Regions from separate parts of the Paenibacillus sp. FSL R5-0473 genome, predicted to be linked through region 1. Evidence: riboswitches for the same ligand, from Rfam matches in the RefSeq annotation. Region 1 holds a riboswitch; the other holds the start of a gene.
The links. Region 1 has a riboswitch for glycine ahead of sdaAB (L-serine ammonia-lyase, iron-sulfur-dependent subunit beta). Riboswitches for the same ligand answer to the same signal wherever they lie in the genome.
Positions count from the first base shown of each region.

Region 2: it holds a riboswitch for glycine, as region 1 does, so the genes downstream of both, gcvT (glycine cleavage system aminomethyltransferase GcvT) here and sdaAB (L-serine ammonia-lyase, iron-sulfur-dependent subunit beta) in region 1, are expected to answer to the same signal.

Region 1 is NZ_JBBORL010000001.1:5,378,517-5,387,346, reverse strand. Features, by position in the region: gene MKY28_RS23585 (hypothetical protein) at 1-1,401, shown strand, start outside; glycine riboswitch at 1,536-1,660, shown strand; glycine riboswitch at 1,665-1,801, shown strand; gene sdaAB (L-serine ammonia-lyase, iron-sulfur-dependent subunit beta) at 1,940-2,629, shown strand; gene sdaAA (L-serine ammonia-lyase, iron-sulfur-dependent, subunit alpha) at 2,619-3,557, shown strand; gene MKY28_RS23570 (YhgE/Pip domain-containing protein) at 3,746-4,960, shown strand; gene MKY28_RS23565 (helix-turn-helix transcriptional regulator) at 5,015-5,527, shown strand; gene MKY28_RS23560 (alpha-glycosidase) at 5,668-7,422, opposite strand; gene MKY28_RS23555 (response regulator transcription factor) at 7,650-8,333, shown strand; gene MKY28_RS23550 (HAMP domain-containing sensor histidine kinase) at 8,360-8,830, shown strand, end outside.
Region 2 is NZ_JBBORL010000001.1:614,583-623,412, reverse strand. Features, by position in the region: gene MKY28_RS02870 (mannitol-1-phosphate 5-dehydrogenase) at 1-780, opposite strand, end outside; gene MKY28_RS02865 (PTS sugar transporter subunit IIA) at 777-1,211, opposite strand; gene MKY28_RS02860 (BglG family transcription antiterminator) at 1,208-3,310, opposite strand; gene MKY28_RS02855 (PTS mannitol transporter subunit IICB) at 3,349-4,803, opposite strand; gene gcvH (glycine cleavage system protein GcvH) at 5,223-5,615, opposite strand; glycine riboswitch at 5,960-6,082, shown strand; glycine riboswitch at 6,086-6,186, shown strand; gene gcvT (glycine cleavage system aminomethyltransferase GcvT) at 6,404-7,540, shown strand; gene gcvPA (aminomethyl-transferring glycine dehydrogenase subunit GcvPA) at 7,537-8,830, shown strand, end outside.

The DNA.
Region 1 (8,830 bases):
GGTGTTACAGGTGCGACAGGTGTAACCGGAACGACTGGAGATACTGGGGTTACAGGTGCAACAGGCATGACAGGAACGACGGGAGTCACTGGTGTTACAGGTGCGACAAGCGTAACGGGGACGACCGGAGGTACTGGGGTTACAGGTGCGACAGGCGTAACAGGGACGACCGGAGGTACTGGGGTTACAGGTGCGACAGGCGTAACGGGGACGACCGGAGGTACTGGGGTTACAGGTGCGACAGGCGTAACAGGAACGACTGGAGTCACTGGTGTCACAGGTGTCACAGGTGCAACAGGAGTATCGGGAGCGACTGGAGTTACTGGAGATACGGGAGTGACAGGACTGACGGGAACGACAGGGGTCACCGGTGTTACAGGTACAACCGGATTGACAGGAACAACAGGAGGTACTGGTGTTACAGGCGCGACAGGCGTAACGGGTGCGACCGGATTTACTGGAGATACGGGGGTGACAGGACAGACGGGTACGACCGGAGTCACTGGTGTTACAGGCGTAACAGGGGCAACTGGAGGTACCGGGGTTACAGGTGCTACAGGCGTAACGGGAACGACGGGAGTCACTGGAACAACCGGGACGGCCGGAGTAACGGGAGCAACGGGAGCGACCGGAGTCACTGGGGCTACAGGTGCGACAGGCGTGACCGGAACAACCGGGACGGCCGGAGTAACGGGAGCAACGGGAACGACCGGAGTCACTGGAGCAACTGGTGCGACAGGCGTAACAGGGACAACCGGGACGGCCGGAGTAACGGGAGCAACGGGAGCGACCGGAGTCACTGGGGCTACAGGTGCGACAGGCGTGACGGGAACAACCGGTACGGCTGGTGTAACGGGAGCAACGGGAGCGACCGGATTCACTGGGGCTACAGGTGCGACAGGCGTGACGGGAACAACCGGTACGGCTGGTGTAACGGGAGCAACGGGAGCGACCGGATTCACTGGCGCAACAGGAGCTACTGGATCGACAGCAGCTTCTGCCCCTGCGGATTCTTCCTTGTTTGCTGATAGCCAGACCACGGCGTTGGGTCTTTCATTAGTAGCTGAAACGACGATTCAGACACTTAATGTACCTGTAGTGGCAGGTCAACGCGTGAAAATCGATAATAGTACACAAGTAGCAATAGTTGTAGGGTCTAACTGGAGTATTGCGTATAACATTAATCTGAGACGTAACGGAGTGTTAATTAATCAATTGCAACTCTCACGAACCGGTAATGCTTCGGGAACGTTGAGGTTTCTTTCCTCCAACACTTACGTGGATACATCCCCGACTACAACGACTAATGCATACACGATAAGTATCCAATTTACGACAACTAGCAACGTCACGAGTGCCTCAGCGGAAGTGAGAAATCTGAATGCTATTCGTTTCAGTTAAAATAGACATCGAACTTATGATAATTACACGTTACTTTTGTTGACATATATGATGTTGTACATTACTCTATGGGTATACTTGATCAAAAATTTAGAAATATACCAATTCGAATCGAATTAAGATAATACAGCGGATGATAACGAGCGGGAGAGACCTGGATTAGCCGAGCACAATGGCTAGTGCTCAGGCACCGAAGGAGCAAGCTGCTGCGCACCCGGCGCAGTGGTTAATCTCTCAGGTAAATGTACCATCGTTGGACGCAACTCTGGAGAGTGCGCGAACTGCGCCACCCAAGGGGTATATGATCAGTCAGCCCGGTGAACTTGTCTGTAATCGCAGGCAGTGCACCCTTGTCGTGAGACACTGCTGATCGTGAAACTCTCAGGTATCGAGGACAGAGAGAGGGCCTAAGGCCTTCTTCTGTCCTTTTTTGATGTCATCATATCCAAAAAAAGGGACATTGTAGATGAAACTCCTGGATCGAAATGACGAATACATTTTACAAATATGAATCATGATTAATAATGGAGGGTTACAAGTGCGATTTAAAGATGTTTTCTCAATTATTGGTCCATCGATGACGGGGCCTTCAAGTTCACATACAGCTGGAGCGGCAAGGTTAGGGAGAATTGCTCGACAGTGGCTAGGATGTACGCCAGATCGTGCCCGGCTGACGCTGTACGGTTCATTTGCAGATACGTATCAGGGGCACGGAACAGATCTGGCACTGATCGGTGGTCTGCTGGATTATGTCACAGACGATCCGCGTATCCCGGATGCAGAGCAATACGCAGAGGAAGCGGGCATGGAGGTTGAGTTTTATACAAGTGGCCTACCTGCTCCTCATCCAAATACGGTCAAAATTGAGTTGTGGCATGGAGAACGTGCCTGCTCCTTAATCGGTGCATCCATTGGTGGTGGAAGCGTATCGGTGCATTCGATGAATGATTTTCGTGTTCAGATTAGTGGTGAGTTTCCAACACTCGTTCTGCGACATGCAGACAAAGCAGGGGTGCTTGCATCGGTAACGTCCACGATCAGTTCATCCGGGGTTAACATCGGGTACATGCAGGTGGACCGGAAAGCCCGTGATGGCGAAGCGCTTACCGCGATGGAAATGGATGGTGTGCCTAATCCTGATATGCTCAAGCGTCTAAGGGAACTCGATCATGTGCTGGACATTCGTGTCATTGATTTGAAGAGAGGAGTTGATTCGGATGCGGTTTAAACATTTGCACGAACTGAATACGATCTGTACAGCGGAATCCAAAACCATTGCTCAGCTGATGATCGAGGAGCAAGTTCAGGAGACCAATACACCGGAAGCGGATGTTGTGAAGCAGATGTCTGAATATTATCAGGTGATGAAGGAAGCGGTACGCAAAGGGTTAACGGAAGATACAACATCACGCAGTGGATTAACAGGTGGAGACGGCAAAAAAATGGCCGAGTACATTCGCAAGGGTGAGACTTGCTCAGGAGATGCTTCCGCACTTGCCATGGCGTATGCCCTGTGTGTATCTGAAGTGAATGCCTCCATGGGTCGGATCGTGGCTACACCAACAGCCGGTTCCTGCGGCATCATCCCGGGTGTGTTTATCAGTTCACAGGAGCGATTTGGCTGGACGGACGAACATTTGGTGAACGGGTTGTTCTGTGCGGGAGCAATTGGTTATGTTATCGCGAACAATTCATTTATCTCCGGAGCCGAGGGTGGCTGTCAGGCGGAAGTGGGTTCCGCTATCGGCATGGCTGCGGGTGCCATGGTTGAACTGCGTGGAGGTACACCGGAACAGGTCGTTCATGCCGTTGGTTTGGCGTTAAAAAATACACTGGGCCTTATCTGCGATCCGGTCGCAGGCCTTGTTGAAATCCCATGCATCGTCCGTAATGGACTGGGTGCAGTTACGGCGCTGGCTGCGGCTGACATGGCCCTGGCCGGAGTGCGTAGTGCCATTCCGTCAGACGAAGTCATCGATGTCATGCTGGAAGTAGGCAGTGCGATGCCGAGCCGTCACCGGGAGACAGCCCAAGGTGGACTGGCCCAGACACCTACCGGCCGCAAAATGATGCAGAAGTTGGCTAAACCAAAGGCAAAGCGTGCCGAGCCTGAGGCTGAGTCCCCTGCTGAAAATGACGTACAAACTAAGGCATAAATCGGATTGATATGAAAAGCCGGTACAAATCTTCCTGGTGAAGAGATGTATCGGCTTTTTTTGTCTTTTTCCAACGAAGAAAAACAAAAAAACATTGACGATTTATATATCGATTAGATATATTAACAACTGTCATATATCAATACGATATATAAAAGAGCGAAACAAAACTAAAGGAGATGGATAGAATGAAAGGTATTTTCCAGACGAGTCTACTGTTTTTGAAAAACGGAGCCACCATTGTAGGTTTAATTACGGCTGTGCTGTTTCAGGTTTTTTTTAACATCATCTGGCTTAGCGGATACGACCAGGTTAACGAAAGAATGACTCAATTGGCTGTCACCATCGTGAATGAAGATGGGGTAGCGGCTGAACCAGTGGCTAAGTCTTTGGCGGCAGGTCTGAATTTCGAGATCAAACCATCTGAATCGATGCAAGAAGCACGACAGATGTTAACGGATCGGAATGTGTACATGATTATTGAGATTCCATCAGGTTTCATGCAACAGGCAGAAGACTTGTCAAAACCGATGACAGTGAAGTATGTGATGAACGAATCAAACGTGGCTACCGTGAAAAGTGTGATGCAGAACGTAGCCGCACAAGTTACAGCGACGTTGAACCGTGAAGTACAAGAGAATGGCATTCGCGGAGTGCTGAATCAGTCCGGTATGACTGCTGATCAGTCCGATGCGCTGGCGCTTGGGTTGTCTTCACGCGTGGAGGCAGAAGTGGAGCGACTGAATCCTGTTGATAATTTTTCTTTTTCCATGGTACCGATGTTGATTGTAACGGCTACGTTTACTGGAGCGATGTTGCTTGGCATGAATCTGCAGAAAGTATCTGGTGAACTGAGTAACAGGGCAGGGAAATGGGAGCGTTTCTGGGCGCGCAACATCGTTAATGTTGGTGCTGCATTTATTGTCTCGCTCGTTGGGTCGGGGATGATGCACGTTATGGGGGTATCGTCAGCAGCCGGTTGGTTCATGTTATGGCTGTTCCAGTTGCTGGTCACCATATCTTTTATACTCATGGCTCAGTTGAGCTTGTTGTTGCTTGGCAATGCTGGGGCTTGGTTAAACAGTGCGCTGTTGCCTCTGCTGATGCTGTCCTCGGGATCAACGATTCCGCGAGATGTAATGCCTGACTTCTACCAAGGGATCGGTCATTATCCGCCAGCGACTTATGCCGTAGAAGGGATGATGAACCTTGTGCTCGGAGGAAACGGAATTGGCCGGGATGCGATGTTGCTCGCCGTAATCGGTGGTGTAACACTGACTCTGGGTGCGCTTTGCATCTGGATCAGACGCTCCGGCCCGGTACGTTCTGAAGCTCGTAGGGAGGACCAGCCTGCTGCTGTGCCTGTTGCTCTGAAAGCAACCGTTTCGTCATCTGATCATTGAACAAGGGGTACTGATTGTGATACGTTAAGGGGAATGGAAAGGAGCGGTACACCGATGAACACGCAGCATGTCATCCTCGGAATACTGCACAATCAGCCAAGTTCCGGATACGAGATCAAGCAGTACTTTGAACAATATTTTTCATTTTTCTTTGATGCCAGTTTCGGCACCATATATCCTACACTTGCGAAGATGGAAAAGTCAGGATTGCTGACTAAGGAATCGGTGAAGCAGGAAGGGAAACCTGATAAGAACGTGTATTCATTGACCCCTGAAGGAGCAGCGCAATTTCACGCCTATTTAATGAGTCCTTTGGAAGCTGAGGTATTTCGTTCTGATTTTCTGATGCGGTTGTATTTCGGAGAGTTGGCGGATGAAGATACCGTAACGGGTTGGATATCCAGCCAGTTGAAGCGAAAGGAAATGTTATACGCTGAACTTCAGCGCCAGATGGAGGAATTCGGCGAACGTATTTCGCCTGCACAGCGTCTGTGTCTGCAAGTGGGGCTTGTACAATATGAGGCCACCATCCAGTTGCTCAAGGAACAGCTGGTTCGGCCAGAGTAATCCATGGCCATAATGAATAACGTCAAAATCAAATAGGTGCTCCACAGATCAGGAACAGATCTGGGAGCGCCTATTTCGTTTGATATGCCGATGAACTGAACAGACTCCAGTCTTGCATATGAGCAAGTATAGCTTGGTGTTTATATGAGACTAGTGCTCAGTACAGCATATCCATACGCGGGCAATTCAATGGCGAGTACGCCATCTTCCTTGGCCGTACGATGGTTTCCGCCGAATAACTCGGTCCATTCCTCGTCACCGGCCTCCAGCTCGACAATAGCCGTCTCTTCTGATCGATTGAACAGAACCAGAATGCGTTCCTCCTCATTTTGTCGCTCAAATACCAGTTGGCTGCCATCGGGACGAGCCTGCAGGAAACGAACGGTGCCTTCTGCACGCAGGGCAGGATGAGCATGACGTAGGGAGATCAGTTTCTGATAAAAGTCGAACAGCTCTCGGTCCTGCTTCGCTTCATCCCATTCCATGCATTTACGGCAGCCCGGATCATGTTCGCCGTCCATGCCAATCTCGTCTCCGTAATAGATGCACGGAGCACCCATATAACTGAACTGGAATAACGCAGCCAGCTTCATCTTGCGCTGGTCGCCTTCACACAGTGTGAGCAGCCGCGTGGTATCGTGGCTGTCCAGCAAGTTGAACGCCACTTCGCTGGCCTGAAGCGGATAACGGGATAACTGTCGCCCGATGGAGTTTGCGAACTGTTCGGCGTGCATCGTATTTTTCACAAAGAAAGCATTCACGGCATCGGTAAACGGATAGTTCATGGACGCATCGAACTGGTCGCCTTGCAGCCAGGAAGAAGACTCGTTCCATACTTCGCCCAGAATGTAGGCATCCGGATTAGCTGCTTTGACTACACGGCGGAAATCACGCCAGAATGCATCGTCCACTTCGTCTGCCACATCCAGCCGCCATCCGTCCGCACCCACTTCCTTGATCCAGTACTCGGCAACCTCCAGCAGATAGGCCTTAACCTCAGCATTCTCCGTATTCAGCTTTGGCATATGCGCTTCGAATCCGAAGGTCTCATACGTAGGAATGCCGTCCTTCACGTCCAGCGGGTATTCATGTACATGGAACCAGTCCTTGTATTTGGATTGTTCTCCGTTCTTCTGCACATCCACAAACGGCGCAAATGTCTTCCCGGAATGGTTGAACACAGCATCCAGAAGTACGCGAATTCCACGTTCATGGCACAGCTCGACCAGTCGTTTCACGGTATTTGCGTCACCAAAGTGCCGGTCTACCCGCAGGTAGTCTTCGGTATCGTATTTGTGATTGGTGGTGGCTTCAAAGATGGGGGTGAAGTAGATCGCATTAATGCCAAGATCGCTGATGTAATCCAGATGGTCGATCACGCCCTGAAGGTCACCGCCGAAGAAATTGAAAGGTGTCGGCTCACCACCCCACGGCTCTACCTTTTCCGGACTAATATCCGGGTTGCCGTTGGCGAATCGTTCAGGGAAAATCTGATAGAACACCGCATCCTTAACCCACGCAGGGGGTGTGAATACAGCTTGGGCATGAATATAAGGGAACTGGAACATACGACCCGGATCGTCCGGTTCTTTTTCCTGGAAGTCCGTCTCGGTCATCCAGATCTGTTCGTCTCCGTTTTTGAGCAGAAAAGAGTATTTCAGTCGGTGGTAGGGAGGTTTCACCTCACCCTCGTAGTAATCGAACATGGAGTCAGAGGTAAACTTGGTTAAGGGAACCAGCGCTTTGGTTGCATCCCACGCATATTTATCCCCGGTCAGGGCATGTACCTCGGTCATATCATTCTTTTTGGTACGCAGGCGCAGATGGATTGTATCTTGGTCATAGGCATAGGCCCAGTTTCGTTTCGGTTGATGATAAATAGCTTCCAGCAACATAATGATTTCCTCCCGTCAGGTGTAGCACTGATATGTACTTGGTAGACTTGATTAATATGACATTCCCCACGTTAATGGATAAGCTATAATTAGCATGTATGGTAACGTAAAGGACTTCAACATTTGCTCAACAAGACATGAATCCATATGATATAGACAGCTTTTATCATGATGATGCTCAGATATATCATTAACCCATTGGGGGCAGAAAGGAAACGAATATTCGGATGAAAACCAAACTGTTATATATTGAAGATGATACGGAAATTGCGACTTGGGTCAGAGCCGATCTGGAGGAGCGCGGTTATGAGGTGGTATGGCTCGGCAGTGGTGAAGGTGCAGCGGAGGCTGCTGTCGGTTGTTCACTCATTATTCTTGATGTCATGCTGCCTGGGCTGGATGGATTTACGGTGGGCCAGCGACTGAAAAAAGAACATCCCGCCGTGCCCATTGTCATGCTCTCGGCCAGAACGTCCATTGACGATAAGTTGCACGGTCTTGATTTTGCCGATGACTATGTGACCAAACCATTTCACCCCGATGAACTGGCTGCCCGGATTGAAGTACAACTGCGTAAGGCAGGAACAGCGGTCTCATCGGATACAGCCCTGAAGCTGGATCATCTCTCCATCTATGAGAAGGACAACCGGATCGTCAATGAGGAGACGGGAGATGAGATTATTTTATCGGGAAAACAGTTCCACATCTTCGCCTACCTGCTACGACATATGGGCATGATTCGAACCAAAGAGCAGATCTTTGAAGCCGTCTGGAACGAGCCCTATCTGGATGGGGACAAAACTTTAATGGTACATATTCGACATCTACGCGAAAAGCTGGAGCTTGATCCGGCCAATCCAGTAGTTATTCAGACAGTCCGTGGTGTGGGATATCGTGTGAAGAAGCCATGATTCGGTGGTTCAGAGAACGGAAGATCATGAAGGGAGAACGAAGCATGGAGCAAAAGCAATCCGGGCGGCGCAAGCTTCGCTTTGGGCGGTCCTTGATGTCCAGATACATCATTCTGATCTTGGCGGCTGTATTATTTGTGCCCGTTGTGCTTCCGATCATATCCGTTATATATATTGTTGTAGTGAATAACACGGACACGAATATGAACCGTGCCGCTCCTTACGGTGATGTTACTAAGATCAGTAACCTCTGGTCACATGAAGCGAAGAACTTGGATGGTGCTTCGGATGAAGAGATTAAGGCCCGGTTGGAGCAATTACATGACTCGTATCCCAAATCTTCCATGTATCGTGTGAATGTGAGTGGTGAGACCCTCTTTATTCTTGGTGGTGAAGATGTAACGCTTCTGAAATCCACGTCGCCGGATGGCAGGACAGATACGACATTGAGATGGTCACTGGATTCCGGGCAAACGACAGAGACTTATATTCCAGCC
Region 2 (8,830 bases), 4.8 Mb from region 1:
CACTAGAACTTTTCCTGTTTCCTGCAAAGCACCGTATACAATCGATTTCACCTTCTCGTCGGCAACAGCCTTCTGAATCGTGTCATAACCGTGCACATTACCGATATATGCTGCAACGCAGTGTCCTGTATTAACCGTGAACAGCTTCCGTTCGATATACGGCTCCAGATCATCGACATATACAATGCCCTCAACCGGTTTGAATGCAGGAGCCATCTGGGAACGATCTACCACCCACTCGTAAAAAGGCTCCACCTGTACATGCAGAGGATCTTCATGATGCTGAATAGGTACAATCCGGTCTACGGCCGAGTCGGGAAAATAAATGTACTGATCTGCAAGGGAACGTACCTCTTCATTAAGCAGAGCATATACATGCTCTTTCAATTGCGTACTGGCTCCAATGGCGTTCTCGCAAGCGATAATGTGAAGCGGGTTTTGTACCGGACCCGAATTCAGTCTTTTCTCAAGTCCCTTTGCAATACCTGGTGCAATATGTTTCAGCACGCCTACGCCCACCGCGGTTGTAATCAGATCAGCTTCCATTACGTTTTGGGCAACCGTCTCCAGCTGGGTTCCATCGATTGCATTTACACCTGTAACGGTCTCCTGATCCTTGCTCTCGTTGGCCAGTTCCACCGTATACTGCCCCCGTTGCTGGAGAGCCGTTACCAAGGTCTGATTCACGTCGGAGAAAACAACCTCATACCCTGCACGGGAGAGGATCAAGCCGATAAACCCGCGTCCAATGTTACCTGCGCCAAAGTGTAGGGCCTTCATAGATCCATTTCACTTTCCAGAATAGTTATAACTTCTTCGGCTGTTTTCGCCAGACGCAGAGCCTCCATATTCTCATCCTCAGCACAGATCACCGCGATGCTAGTCAAGATCTCCATATGTTCCCCGCCTTGAGCCGCGATACCAATGACCATATAAGCCTTTTCTTCGCCAAAATCAACACCTTGTGGATACTGAATGACAGAGATACCTGTGGATAAAATGAAAGCTTTGGATTCCTTTGTACCGTGCGGAATAGCCAAGCCGTTCCCTACATAGGTCGAGACAATCTCTTCCCGTTCAATCATCTTCTCAATGTAATCAGCGGTAATATGTCCCGCATCCTTCAGAATCTGCCCTGCCATACGAATCGCTTCGTATTTGTCCTGAGCCGTCGCATTCATGATGACTTTATCTGTTGTTAACATACTCATAATGGTTGACCTCCAATTTCGGTTTTACTGCGATAAAATCCTACCAGTTCCTGGGACAGGTAATGAATGAGTTCATCCCTGATTCCCTTTTCCAGCAATGTAATCATTTCTTCCTGTAATAACAGTGCGCTGATCTCACTGAGAACCTCCAGGCTTTCCTTGGATAATTCTCTGGGACCAAGCATCAAGAGGACATGGGTAACTCCTGCCGGATCATCCGGCGTACGAAGGAGTGGCTCAGTGAGCTGAAACAAGCTAATGGACGGCCTGTAGATCCCCTCACTGCGTGTATGAAACAGCGCAAGTCTTGTGCCGGGAATCTTCTGACTCCCCACTGCCTCACGTGCCTCCAACCGTTTTGCGACCTCCTCCGGTTCCTTCAACACACCAGATCCATGGAGTACGTTGCACATCGCATACACCGTTTTATAGAATCCGACATCTTGGTTATCCAGCGGATACACCTGAAACTTGCCAATAATTCGGACGATTTCAACTAAGATAGCTTCCATTCCGTCAGGATCCGAGTAACGACTTGTCGTCTGAACCTCTATTTCACGGGGCTTATTATGCTGTCGTTGTAACGTTGTTGTTCGGATAAAATGACGCAGACTTTCGCTCTCTTCTGCTGTGAGCAATGGACTCACTTTGTAATACTGATGCTCATCCATCGGCAGATCAACAGTGGATAACACCAAATCATATTGATCTGTAGGTATACGGGCAGCTTCATACCAGGACACGCTGTCCATGATCCGAATCTCGGGAATCTCCTTGGATAATCGGCTGGAAAGCATGCGTGATGATCCAATTCCGCTTGTACACACGATGATCGCCCTGATCTCCCGTTTCAGTGCACGTAATCTCTCGATGGAAGCGCCAAAATGCATGACCAGGAAACCAATTTCCTCATCCGGAACGTCTGTGCCTGGCCAAGCTTGCCCTACAGATTTTTTGACATCTTCAAAAAGTGAATCATAATCCTTGCGAATCTGCTGCAGTAGCGGATTACGAATTATCTGTTGCCCTTCAATCCGCTCCATGACAGGTTGCATATGACCAAGCAGACCTTCACGAAGCAAACGATCCTCATGAAAGGCGTAATGCGTTCTCGCCTGCATCTGATCAATCAGTGAATGTACCCTATCCAGTAAAATTAAATCGTCTATTGGCAACAGCCGCGAAGAATGAATCCGCTGCTCTGTCTCAACTAATAGTCTGTGAAAATAAGCTTGCTCATCTTGGGAGAATGTCAGCCCCAGCTGGGTCGATAACACACCACACAAGCGGGAAGCCATATAAGGTGGAACCTTCATCTCATCCTGCTCTGCGACTTCATCTCCCTTGTTCTCCAGGGGAGGTATACGGCCAATGCCAAAGCCTTTACGAATACGTACAACCGCTACGGATAATTGAATCAGCAACTTCATGTATTGGCGTTCCGGGATGTTCTCCAGCCATTCGATATCTGGTTGCCATAACGCATTTTCGACCGTAAGTACATCACCATGTCCAATCATATCCAACAATTTTTGGTTTACGATGGAGCCCCCTTGTTCAGGTTGTCTTCCGAACAGGTCGGATTCATCCAAAAATTCGAGAGCAAGTGCAGCTATGGCTGTGCGATGAATCGTCTCACTTCCATTAATCTTGACGCCATATCCACGTCTGCGAACCAGCTTTAGTCCCGCCTGACGAATCCGTGACTCCAGATCGTCCAGATCAGTGGTTACGGTGGATACGGTCACTTTCAGATCCGAAGCCAAGGCGAGTAACTTTACAGGCTCCGGTTCATCCAGCAGGATGCAAAGCATGAAGAGCTTACGCTCTTCTGGCGTAAACTCTACATATTCTTTACCCTCTAGTTGCTGGCGCAATACAGCCAGATCATCGGAACTGGCATCGATTCGGATACCGGTTCCTGATTTTTTTTCCAGCCTCATGCCCAAAGGTTCAAGCCATTGTTCAATCATTTGCAGCTCACGGTGAACCGTTCGGGTACTGACCTTTACTTCAACGGCGATTTCGCCGGCAGTTACTTCATGTGGATGCTCTAGCAGAAACTCCACGATTTCACGTTGTCTTTTGGTAATACTCATATCTCAGCCTCCGGCTCAGGGAAAACAAATGCGTGCAATTACTTTAGACGTTCAACGAGCGCATCGTATTCCGGGCTTTTTAGGAAGTTGTCGATGGATATATGTTCTGCATTCGGTGCAACGGAGCGGGCACGATCGGTCAATACTTGTTGTGTGATCACCACGTCTGCATCCGGCGGGATATCACTGATAGCCGTATTGGTCACCGTTACGTCAATCCCCTCTGCCTTCATCTTCTTGCGTAGAATGGAAGCACCCATGGCACTTGACCCCATGCCTGCATCACAGGAGAAGACAATTTTCTTCACGTCTGTTTTGACGGTAGAAGAAGCCATATCTGCGGCTCTGTCTGCTTCACGTTGATTAGCCGTAATACCAGCGTTTGGCAGGGTTCCTTGACTCTTCATGTCTTTCATCCGACTGGATGCGGACTCCAGATCTTCGTCCTTTTGTTTACCCGTTTTCAGCAACACTGCTGCAACCAGGAAAGAAACGACGGCTGCTACAAGCACCCCTGCGAACATCGGCAGGTATCCACCTTTTGGTGTTAAGAAGAAATACGCGATAATACTACCCGGTGATGGTGCTGAAACAAGTCCTGCTCCGGTGAGCATGAATGTTAATGTACCTGCGACGCCACCCGCAATTGCGGCAAGAATCAGAATCGGTCTCATCAGAATGTAAGGGAAGTAGATCTCATGAATTCCCCCGAAGAAATGAATGATTACGGCACCCGGTGCAGAAGATTTGGCCATTCCGCGTCCGAAGAAACAGTAAGCAAGTAAGATACCAAGTCCCGGACCCGGGTTTGATTCAAGCATGTATAATACGGATTTTCCTAATTCTCTCGCTTGATCTGTTGCAATTGGTGTAAGAATCCCGTGGTTGATTGCATTGTTCAGGAACAATACTTTACCTGGTTCAATGATTAGGTTGACCAGCGGCAGCAAACCAAGATTCATTAAGCCCTGTACACCGGCAGATAATACTTTGCTAATCGCTTCTACAGCAGGCCCGATGCCCAGTAGCGCAAAAATCCCCAAGATCCCGCCAATAATACCGGCTGAGAAGTTGTTAACAAGCATTTCAAATCCGGCTTTAACTTTACCTTCAATGGATTTATCGAACTTTTTGATAATCCATGCTGCCAGTGGTCCGGCAATCATGGCACCGAGGAACATCGGGATATCACTACCCACGATGACCCCGATGGTCATAATGGCACCGACGACACCACCACGCTGACCATGCACCATCGTACCTCCGGTGTAACCAATTAACAGTGGCAGCAAATATTTGATCATCGGATCAACTAGCTGTGCAAGCGTCTCGTTAGGGAACCAGCCTGTTGGAATGAACAGAGCCGTAATTAATCCCCAGGCGATGAACGCTCCCATATTTGGCATGACCATACCACTCAGGAATCGGCCAAAACGCTGAACACCAACCCGTAGCCCACCTTTGGAATTGGACGATTGGTCCAAATTACTCATTGTATTATCCTCCTTGGATCAAGTGATTATGATTTATGAAAGGGGTATCATTTCTCCCCTGCTGTAATCCTAAGCGAGAATGCTCTCCTGTTCAATGAAATGAAAGCGTACTTTCGTCATGAACAATGATGACAACATTAGGTTATGTAATCGTTTTAATTGATGCATAATGGCTGAACCCATTGGTACACAAGACTTTTTTCGCCTATGACTTTTATCATTTCCAGAATCATTTTCTAACCTATAGCTTGGTCCAATCAGGTGATTCACATCCACAATCTGTTACAATCCACATTCAAAACCATTCTTTTAAAGCACAAAAAACCTGTGCAAGCATCCGGCTCACACAGGTCAAAACAATATGAAGCTCATTTCATTTGGTTATAAAATATATGTTAATAAGTACAAGTTCGTTAAAACTATTCTTCCGTATGTTTCCGATACGCGTCTGCATTCATCAATGTAGACAATGCTGCTGTCAGTTCTCCCTCAACACGGATCTCAATCATCCAGCCTTCCTCGTAAGGAGAGCTGTTCACAAGTTCAGGGGAGTCCTGCAACGAATCATTCACTGCAATAATTGAACCTGTGACGGGAGAGAACAAGTCCGACACCGTTTTGACCGATTCGATCGTTCCAATGCTGTCCTCTGCTTTTACATTGGTTTCAAGGTCAGGCAATTCCACAAACACAATGTCACCCAGCTGATGCTGCGCGAACTCGGTAATGCCAATACGTACAGTATCCTCCCCTACGGTTTGCACCCATTCGTGCTCTTCACTGTACAGGAAATCACTTTTCAATTCGCTCATCGATATCCGCCTCGCTTTTCATTAAATGAGTGCATGCGTTCTTTGACCTTAACCTTTTTCCCAGAACATAGCGTATGACATTTTTGAATCAAATGTCAAGATACCTCACAATTTATTTGCTGAACACCTCTAAATCCTGTAACCGGATTACACTCTTTCTTCATATACTGGTGAATATTAGAATAGTAAGCGTACTCTTTATAAATACACGAACAATAACATAAAAACTAAATTAAATATTCGGTTTTAAATCATTATCTATGATATCGTTCTTGACATCGGTAGTGGATTCACGTTTTAATGAGAGGAGTAAATGTGTTTATTGGACTATGTTATACCCGCGGATGAATGTAAAGGGAGAGATTACCCGTGACACCCGATTCGGGATGTACATGAGGTAACGCCGAAGGAGTAAACCACCGATAAGCGGGGGTGAATCTCTCAGGCAAAAGGACTTTTACGGGACGCAACTCTGGAGAGCATCTATTCGCCCTGTGCGGGCGTTATGATCACCCAAGGGGAAACCTGCTGCACAACGTAGCGGGGTAACTCTCAGGTACAAGGGACAGAGCCTTAGAATACAGCGTGCTACTTGGCATGCCGATTCTTTGGCCTGTCCTTTTCCTTTTTCCCAAAAAACGAAAAACAGGATGTAGAACGGCGCTGCCATAGCTGCCCTTACCATACTTATGTGATGAAAATATCTAGCTAAAAATTTAAAAATACCCTGGTTCATTGATCCACGATTGTATATCCGGCCGGCTCACGGCCCATGACGAGGTGATTTGATGTCCGATTTGCTTAGAACACCACTCTTCCCACTATATCAGCAATACGAAGGCGTACGGTGCATTGATTTTGGAGGCTGGGAGCTTCCGGTACAATTTAGCGGAATCCAGAAAGAACATGAAGCGGTACGCGAGCGCGCGGGACTGTTCGATGTATCCCATATGGGCGAATTCACGGTACAGGGTGAGCAGGCTGAAGTTTTTTTGCAACAAATGATGACTAATGATGTGACCACGCTAGTTCCCGGTCAAGCCCAGTACACCCTGATGTGTTATCCAGATGGCGGTGTGGTGGATGATCTGCTCGTGTATAAGCTGGAAGATCAGCATTATATGCTTGTGGTTAACGCCTCCAACATCGACAAGGATTGGGCGTGGCTGCAAGAGCACTTGATCCCCGGCGTAAGTATGACCAACGATTCGGAGCAAACGGCGCTGCTCGCCTTGCAAGGTCCACTGGCTGTAGATATTATCGGGAAAGTTACAGATACGGATGTAAGCTCGATTGAACCGTTTCGTTTTGTGCAGGATGCTGAAGTATGTGGAGTAAAATTACTGTTGTCCCGTACCGGATATACCGGTGAAGATGGCTTTGAACTATATGTTCCTGCGGACCAGGCTGCTGTGGTCTGGAATGGATTAATGCAAGCCGGTGAAGGTCACGGACTTGTACCGACAGGCCTCGGTGCTCGGGATACACTGCGCTTTGAAGCAAAGCTCCCTCTGTATGGACAGGAATTGTCGGCAACTATCTCTCCGCTTGAAGCTGGCGTTGGCATGTTTGTGAAGCTGAATGCCGGACCTTTTATCGGACACGAAGCCTTGTTACAGCAAAAAACTGACGGGCCCGCCCGCAAACTGGTCGGCATCGAAGTGTTGGAGCGCGGTATTCCCCGCCCCCACTATCCGATTTACGCCGAAGGCGTACAGATTGGTGAAGTGACAACAGGCACGCAATCACCTACATTGAAGCGTAATCTGGGGCTTGCCCTCATCGACAGCAAATACGCTGCGCTGGGAACCCCGCTTGAGATTGAGATCCGCGGCAAGAAACTAAAAGCCGAGGTCGTGAAGACCCCTTTTCATAAACGGACACGTACGTCGAAGACACCTACTCAAGGAGCTGATCAAGCATGAGCAAGCACCGTTACATTCCCATGACTGAACAAGATCAGAGCGCCATGCTCGCAACCATCGGTGTGGATACGCTGGAAGATCTGTTTCAGGACATTCCAAAAGAGATTCGTTATCAGGGCGAGCTACCTGTATCCTCCAAACTCGATGAATATGCGCTGACACGTCACATGTCCAAACAAGCCGGCGCCAACGCCAATTTCGAAACACACGCCAGCTTCCTCGGCGCAGGCATATACGATCATCATGTTCCTTCCGTCATCAATCATGTCATTTCCCGTTCCGAGTTCTACACTGCCTACACACCTTATCAGCCTGAGATCAGCCAAGGTGAACTACAGGCCATTTTCGAATTTCAATCCTACATCTGTGAATTAACCGGTATGGCTGTAGCCAATGCCAGTATGTATGACGGCGCAACAGCTTTTGCGGAAGCCGGTAATTTGGCCGCAGCGGCAACTCGTCGCAAACAGCTCATCGTATCCCGTACCGTTCATCCGGAAGCCCGTCAGGTATTGCAGGCGTATGCGCACGGACTCCGTCTGGAGATTGTCGAGATTGGTTATAAGGATGGCGTCACTGATTGGGATGCCCTGCAAGCCGCCATATCGGACGATACCGCTGCTGTCATGATCCAGAGTCCGAACTTTTTTGGTGCTGTGGAAAATGTGAAGCAGGCTGCCGACCTCGTGCATGCGCACAAGGGCCTGCTCGTTGTAAGTGCAAACCCGCTATCGCTGGGTCTGCTGGAAGCCCCAGGCAAGCTGGGTGCCGACATCGTTGTAGGTGATGCGCAACCCCTTGGCATCGCCGCTTCACTCGGCGGCCCGACATGCGGATATTTCGCCGTGTCCCAGCCTCATATGCGCCGAATTCCTGGCCGAATTGTAGGCCAGACCACGGATCGCAACGGCAAACGTGGTTTTGTACTCACACTGCAAGCACGTGAACAGCATATCCGCCGCGAAAAGGCGACATCCAACATCTGTTCCAACCAAGCTTTGCTTGCACTCAGCGCATCTGTGTATATGTCCATCATGGGTAAACAGGGTATGATCGATGTCGCGGATCTGAATTTGCAAAAGGGTCATTACACCCTGAATACATTAACTGCAATTCCTGGAGTTAGCCTTACTTTTAATGCACCAACATTTAATGAATTTGTGATTAAGCTTCCTGAAGGAACAGACGTGGATGCTCTTCAGTTGAAACTGCTGGATGCAGGCTTTATTGGTGGCTATGAACTTGGACGTGATTATCCTGAGCTTGCCGGACATATGCTGATTGCTGTTA